2 regions of the Streptomyces sp. NPDC094147 genome follow, and region 1 is predicted to be linked to the other one. Evidence: riboswitches for the same ligand, from Rfam matches in the RefSeq annotation. Region 1 holds a riboswitch; the other holds the start of a gene.

Evidence for each region. Region 1 has a riboswitch for cyclic di-AMP ahead of ACIQ8J_RS12600 (C40 family peptidase). Riboswitches for the same ligand answer to the same signal wherever they lie in the genome.
Region 2: it holds a riboswitch for cyclic di-AMP, as region 1 does, so the genes downstream of both, ACIQ8J_RS11385 (M23 family metallopeptidase) here and ACIQ8J_RS12600 (C40 family peptidase) in region 1, are expected to answer to the same signal.

The regions. Positions count from the first base shown of each region.
Region 1 is NZ_JBIWHT010000006.1:127,338-130,535, forward strand. Features, by position in the region: gene ACIQ8J_RS12590 (helix-turn-helix domain-containing protein) at 1-41, opposite strand, end outside; gene ACIQ8J_RS12595 (ATP-binding protein) at 286-720, shown strand; gene ACIQ8J_RS12600 (C40 family peptidase) at 815-1,288, opposite strand; cyclic di-AMP (ydaO/yuaA leader) riboswitch at 1,293-1,488, opposite strand; gene ACIQ8J_RS12605 (hypothetical protein) at 1,813-2,121, opposite strand; gene ACIQ8J_RS12610 (ATP-dependent Clp protease proteolytic subunit) at 2,128-2,757, opposite strand; gene ACIQ8J_RS12615 (lysophospholipid acyltransferase family protein) at 2,944-3,198, shown strand, end outside.
Region 2 is NZ_JBIWHT010000005.1:188,708-191,905, forward strand. Features, by position in the region: gene ACIQ8J_RS11380 (GntR family transcriptional regulator) at 1-608, opposite strand, end outside; gene ACIQ8J_RS11385 (M23 family metallopeptidase) at 811-1,572, opposite strand; cyclic di-AMP (ydaO/yuaA leader) riboswitch at 1,586-1,746, opposite strand; gene ACIQ8J_RS11390 (M16 family metallopeptidase) at 1,962-3,198, opposite strand, start outside.

The DNA of each region.
Region 1 (3,198 bases):
TCGCCCAGCTTGCGGCGGTGCACCGCCGGTCCGTGCCACATGGCCGTCTCCTTCGCCTCCGGCGCCTTCGGCGATGGGTAAGTGTGAGCCCAATTACGCTCTGTCGCCGCAGAGTTCACCGCTTTGAGCGACAGATATATGCATATCTTGGTGGATGGCACCCAAGACCGGCACGATGAGTGGCACTCTGGCGCGAAGCACAATCCGAGGCCGACCTCGTCTCCGCGAGCGCTCATCCGCCAGGAGTCCTCTGGCCGGCCCGGGTGGGAAAGGGACAGCGTCGCCATGGCAGACCATCTCGAAGCATCAATCACTCTGCCGAGCGAACCCGCCTCGGTCTCCGCGGCACGGCGATACGTCGCCGAGGTTCTCACCGATTGGGGTCTGCCGTCCGACGACGAGACCGGCGACACGGTCCGGCTCATCGTGTCCGAACTCGCCACCAATGCCGTGCAGCACACCTTCGGCCAGTCACCCACCTTCACCGTGGACGTCCAGCTGGAATGCGAGGAGGAGCTGCGGGTCGGGGTGACCGACAGTCATCCGCGCTGGCCGAAACGATTGCCCGCCGCCGTCCAGCAGGACAACGGCCGGGGCATGGTGATCGTCCGCTGGCTCGCGGCCGAGTGCGGCGGCCGGCTCTCGGTCGAACCCACCGCGGACGGCGGCAAGACGGTCTGGATCGCCCTGCCGTGGACGGCAGTGGTGCAGAGCGGCTAGCGGGGCTCACTGCCCGGCCCCGGAGCCGCCCTGGGGGCGCGGGCCGTCCCGGTGCGTGGGCGCGCGCATCGGGACGGCCCCGCCGGCGGGGCGGTCAGCCGACCCGCCCGTATAAGACGCTGCCGCTCCAGATCCGTTCGAGGCGGACCACCGCGCCGGTCTTGGGGGAGTGCCAGATCTTCCCGTTCCCGGCGTAGATCCCCACGTGGTAGACGTGTCCCGCCGAATGGAAGAACACCAGGTCTCCGGCTTTGCGGGAGGAGGCGGAGACATGCCGGGAGCTGTTGTACTGCTGCTGGGCCGAGCGGGGCAGCTTGTGGCCCGCCTGCTTGAACGAGTAGAGCGTGAGCCCGGAGCAGTCGAAGCGGTGCGGTCCGGCGGCCCCGTACTGATAGGGCGACCCCTTCTTCGATTCGGCCACGTGGAGCGCCCTGGCGGCGACGGCCGCGGCATGCGCTTCGAGTGTGGCGCCCGGCGCCAGTATGGTTCCCCCCGCCACGGCGACGGTGAGGGCCGTGACGGCGCCCAGGCGGAGCAGCAGAGACGGGACATGTGTCTGCGCGGTCATGCGCAACCCTTCGTCAAACCGCCTGCGAAGGATGACCTGTCGGGTTCGGACCGGCGAAGACGCCCGGCCGCCTGAACGGCTTCACCCCGAGGGACGGCCGACGGCCGGCCGTCCCGAAGAACGCGGGTCCTCCACTCCTGCCGGTCCACTCCTGTCGACCAGTCGTCCGGAGCGGCGGCAGGACTCGGCGTCCGCCCGGACCGCCCCGCCACGGTGGCGGGGGCTTGTCGTCCCAGGGATCTTCACGCACCGACTGTCATATTTTCGTAACGAAACGGCTTTGTGTGAGGGTGCTCACGACTGGGCGATTCGGGTGGACACGGGTGGTTCGGCACCTCCCGAAGGAGGGCTGACGAGCCTCCTACCAGCGACGGAACGATCGATTCCGCGCGTTGTGCAGGCGCTGTAAGGAGCTCATAAGGGGCAGTGGACGTAGTCGGCGGTGGGCCGAACGGGGGTACCCCGTCTGGTCCGTTTCGTCGGCCCCGTCGGCGCGTTGGGCGCCGCCGCTGCGCGCGGCGGCCTCAACCGGTGGTCTGCGGCGGCACCGTGAGCCGCCCCGTGCGGCGCTCGCCGTCCAGCACCCGCAGGGCGCGGGTCAGCGTGCGGGCGTGCACCCGGGTCTCGCCGCGCAGGTGCATCAGGGCGAGCGCGTCCTTCAGCGCGGCCGTCCGGCCGACCAGCGCCTGCGCGGCCCGCAGCGCGCCGTAGGTGTCGGGGCCGTGCGCCGGATTGACGCGACCGAGCAGATCGACCACTTCGAGATAGCAGTCGACGAACTCGGCCTCGGCCCGCGTGAGCGCCGGCAGCGGCGGAAGTTCCGGTGGCAGCACGGCGGTTCACCGTCCGCGCAGCGAGGTCTTGCGGCTTTCGAGTACGTGGTCGGCGAGCCCGTACGCCACGGCGCCCGCGGCGTCGAAGACCACGTCCCGCTCGATGTCGGCGGCCACCTGCCGCGCGGTCCGCCCGGTGTACCGGGCGAGCAACTCGGTCAGGAGCGTGCGGCCGCGCAGCAGTTCGGCGGCCTGGATCTGCAGGTCGGAGGGCTGGCCGCGCAGCGGCTCCTCGATCGCGGGCTCCCTGAGGAGCACCCGGGAGGCCGGTTGCACCAGGCGTTTGCCGGGCGTCCCGGCCGCGAGCAGCAGCGCGGCCACCGAACTCACCTGACCCAGGCAGAACGTCTGCACGTCGCAGGTGACGAATTGCATCGTGTCGTGGATCGCGGTCATCGCGGTGAGCGAGCCGCCGGGGGAGTTGATGTAGAGCGAGATGTCCCGGTCGGGGTCGGCGTGCTCCAGGTGCATGAACTGGGCCATCACATCGTTGGCCGAGGCGTCGTCGACCGGGGTGCCGAGAAAGACGATCCGCTCCTCGAAGAGCTTGGAGTACGGATCGAGCGTGCGGACCCCGGAGGCGGTGCGCTCCGAGAACTCGGGCAGGACGTAGCGGGCGGCAGGGCGGTGGGTCATGACGTACCTCTCCTCGACCGGATACCTCGACCGGATGTAAAAAATGTACAGGACGTACAGATCGATGAGGGGTGGTTTTCGCTCTCGGCGAGCGGGGGCCTGGCTCAATAGGCGCTCTCCCGGTGATCCCCGGGGGTGACTAGCGTGCGTCGGCGCGGGGGTCACCTGGGGAGAGGGCTCACTGACGTGTTCTATTACGCATTCCGTCTCGTGGTGCTGGTGCCGCTGCTGCGGTGGCTGTTCCGCCCGTGTGTCGAAGGGGCCGGGCGGGTGCCCGAGGCAGGTGCGGTGATCCTCGCGGGGAATCACCAGTCGTTCACCGATCAGTTCCTGCTGGGGGTGACGCTCAGGCGCCGCCTGACCTTCCTGGCCAAGCAGGAGTACTTCACCGCGCCGGGGCTCACCGGCCGGGCGACTGCCGCGTTCTTCCGCGCGCTCGGG
Region 2 (3,198 bases), on a different contig from region 1:
TGGGCGGAAAAGGAACGCTCGGTGTGCAGGGCGGTGAGCGAGCGGGCGCGTTCGGCGTCGCCCCGGGCCACCGCGTCGGTGATGGCGCCGAGTTCGGCCCAGGACTCGCCCGGCCGGACCGGCTGCTCGACCGCGTACATCCAGGCGATCTTGTGCCGCAACTGCGTGAGCAGCGCGATCAGTCCGGGGCTGGCGGAGGCCTGGGCCAGCGTCTCGTGGAACCAGCCGCCCAGCGAGCGCAGGTCCTCGCCCTGGCCGCGCCGGGCCCGTTGCTGACCCAGCCTCACCAGGCCGCGCAGCACTTTGAGATGGGCCTCGGAGCGGCGGCCGGCCGCCCGCGCGGCGGCCAACGGCTCAAGCAGCACCCGCAGTTCGAGGAGGTCGGCGGCCTCCAGCTCGGTGGGCTCGGCCACCCAGGCGCCGGCATGTCTGCGGGTGGTCACGAAGCCCTCGGACTCCAGGGTGCGCAGGGCTTCGCGCACCGGGACGCGGGAGACCCCGTAACGGCGGGCGAGTACGTCCTCGGTGAGCCGGCTGCCGCGCTCCAAGGCGCCCGAGACGATGTCGCCGCGGATCGCCGTGCATACCGAATGCGCCGGAATGCGCATGGCCGAACCTCCGCCTTTATCCCCGCGAAACGCGGTCGAGCGACGCCTGTCGACGGATATCGATGTCCGTCGATGCCTGTTCCGCGACTCTATTCCAGGCTTTGTTAATTCCCGGTGACGGGCCGGAACCAATGGATATCTTTTGGCCAACCGCGAAGGCCCCCGGCAGCGCGCCGGGGGCCTTCGGTGTGCGCGGGGGCCGTCAGACGGAGACGCCGTGCGAGCGAAGGTAGGCGACCGGGTCGATGTCCGAGCCGTAGGTCGGGGCGGTGCGGGCCTCGAAGTGGAGGTGCGGGCCCGTGGTGTTGCCGGTGTTGCCCGACAGCGCGATCTGCCGGCCCGGCTCCACGGACTGGCCCACGGAGACCTGGATGACCGAGAGGTGGCCGTACTGGGTGTACGTGCCGTCGTTCATCCTGATGACTATGTTGTTGCCGTAGGCGCCGCCCCAGCCGGCCTCCACGACGGTGCCCAGGCCCACGGCGTGCACCGAAGTGCCGCTCTCCGCATGGAAGTCGATGCCGGTGTGGGCGCCGGAGGACCACAGGGAACCGCCGGTCTTGTAGCCGGTGGACACATAGCTGTCCGATATGGGGGCGACGAAGGTGTTGAGGCGCTTGCGCTCGGCCTCGCGCGCCGCGCGCTCCTTGGCCTCGCGGTCCGCCTTGGCCCGCTCCTCCGCCTTGCGCTGCGCGGCCGCCTCGGCCTCCGCCTTCGCCCTGGCCTTCACGGCCGCCTGCTTCTGGGCGTCGGCCTGGGCACCGAGCTGCGCGGCGAGGCCGTCGCCGATGACGATGGCCTGGGTCAGGCCGGTCTCGGCGACGCTCGGGGCGGCGGTGGCCGGGGAGGCGAGGGTGCCTACGACTCCGGCGGTGGCGAGGGTGGCGATGCCCGCTATGTTCGCGCTGCGGCGCGTCATACGGCTGGGCGCGCGGTGCTTCCCGGTGGCACGGGTGAACGCCATGAAGTGGCGGTGTCCTTTCCTTCCATCTCGCCTACCGGGTTAGCTGACGGGTTCGGAGCAGGAAGGTCTCCTACGGGCTCCTCCGCGGGCGGAGGCGTCCGATTCACCCCAGGGACTGAGTGGGTCCCCGGCTCCCCTGGCTCGCGCCGTTCGGGGACTCGGCGATCACTGTCCGGTGCCGCGGGCGCGACGGGTGGTGACGGACAGCCGGACCGACGCTAGACGGCCGGTCTTTCAATCACCAAACAGACACCGTGTTTTGTAGCGCACGCCACATGACAGACAGGCAACCTCCCCAACAATCCGGACATTTACGCCCCATAAGGGAGGACCCCGGCGGCGCATTCGCCACCGGGGTCCCTGTGTGCCCAGTTGTCCAGGTGCCTCAATCAGCCCGCGACCACGGTCACTTCACCGATTCCGAGCGCCCTGACCGGCTCCTCGATCTGAGCCGCGTCACCGACGAGAACGGTGACGAGCCGGTCGGCCGGGAAGGCGTTGACGACGGCCGCCGTCGCCTCCACGGTGCCGGTCTCGGCCAGCAGCGCGTACAACTGCGCCTGGTAGTCGTCGGGGAGGAACTGCTCGACCTGGTCGGCCAGCGTCCCGGCGACGGCCGCCGCGGTCTCGTACTTGAGCGGGGCGACGCCCACCAGGTTCTGCACGGCGGTCTCGCGCTCGGCGTCCGTCAGCCCCTCCGCGGCCAGCGTGCGCAGCACCTTCCACAGGTCGTCGAGCGCGGGGCCGGTGTGGGGGGTGTCGACCGAGCCGCTGATGGCGAGCATCGCGGCGCCGCCCTCGGGGCCCGAGCGCAGCACCTGGCCGAAGGCGCGCACGCCGTAGGTGTAGCCCTTCTCCTCGCGCAGTACGCGGTCGAGCCGGGAGGTGAGGGTGCCGCCGAGGCAGTACGTGCCGAGCACCTGGGCCGCCCAGACCCGGTCGTGGCGGTCGGCGCCGATGCGGCCGATGAGCAGCTGGGTCTGGACCGCGCCGGGGCGGTCCACGATGACGACCCGGCCGGTGTCGTCGGCGGTGATCGGCGGGATGGGGCGCGGCTCGGCGGTGTTGCCGCTCCAGTCGCCCAGGGTGTCCGCGAGGACCGCGTCGAGGTCGGTGCCCGACAGGTCGCCGACGATGACGGTGACGGCCGTCGAGGGGCGCACATACGCCTCGTAGAAGGCGCGCACCGCCGCCGTGTCGATCGCGGCGACGGTCTCCTCGGTGCCCTGGCGGGGGCGCGACATGCGCGCGGAGGCCGGGAACAGCTCCTTGGAGAGCTGCTGGGCGGCCCGCCGGGACGGGTTGGCCTGCTCGTGCGGGATCTCGTCGAGCCGGTTGCGCACGAGCCGGTCGACCTCGGAGTCGGCGAACGCGGGGGCCCGCAGCGCCTCGGCGAGCAGCGAGAGCGCCTTGGGGAGCCGGGAGACCGGCACTTCGAGGGAGACCCGGACGCCGGGGTGGTCGGCGTGCGCGTCGATGGTGGCGCCGCACCGCTCCAGTTCGGCGGCGAACTCCTCCGCCGAGTGCTTGTCGGTGCCCTCGGTCAGGGCGCGCGCCATGATCGTGGCGACGCCGTCGAGGCCCTCGGGCTCGGCGTCCAGCGGGGCCGCGAGGAAGATCTCCACG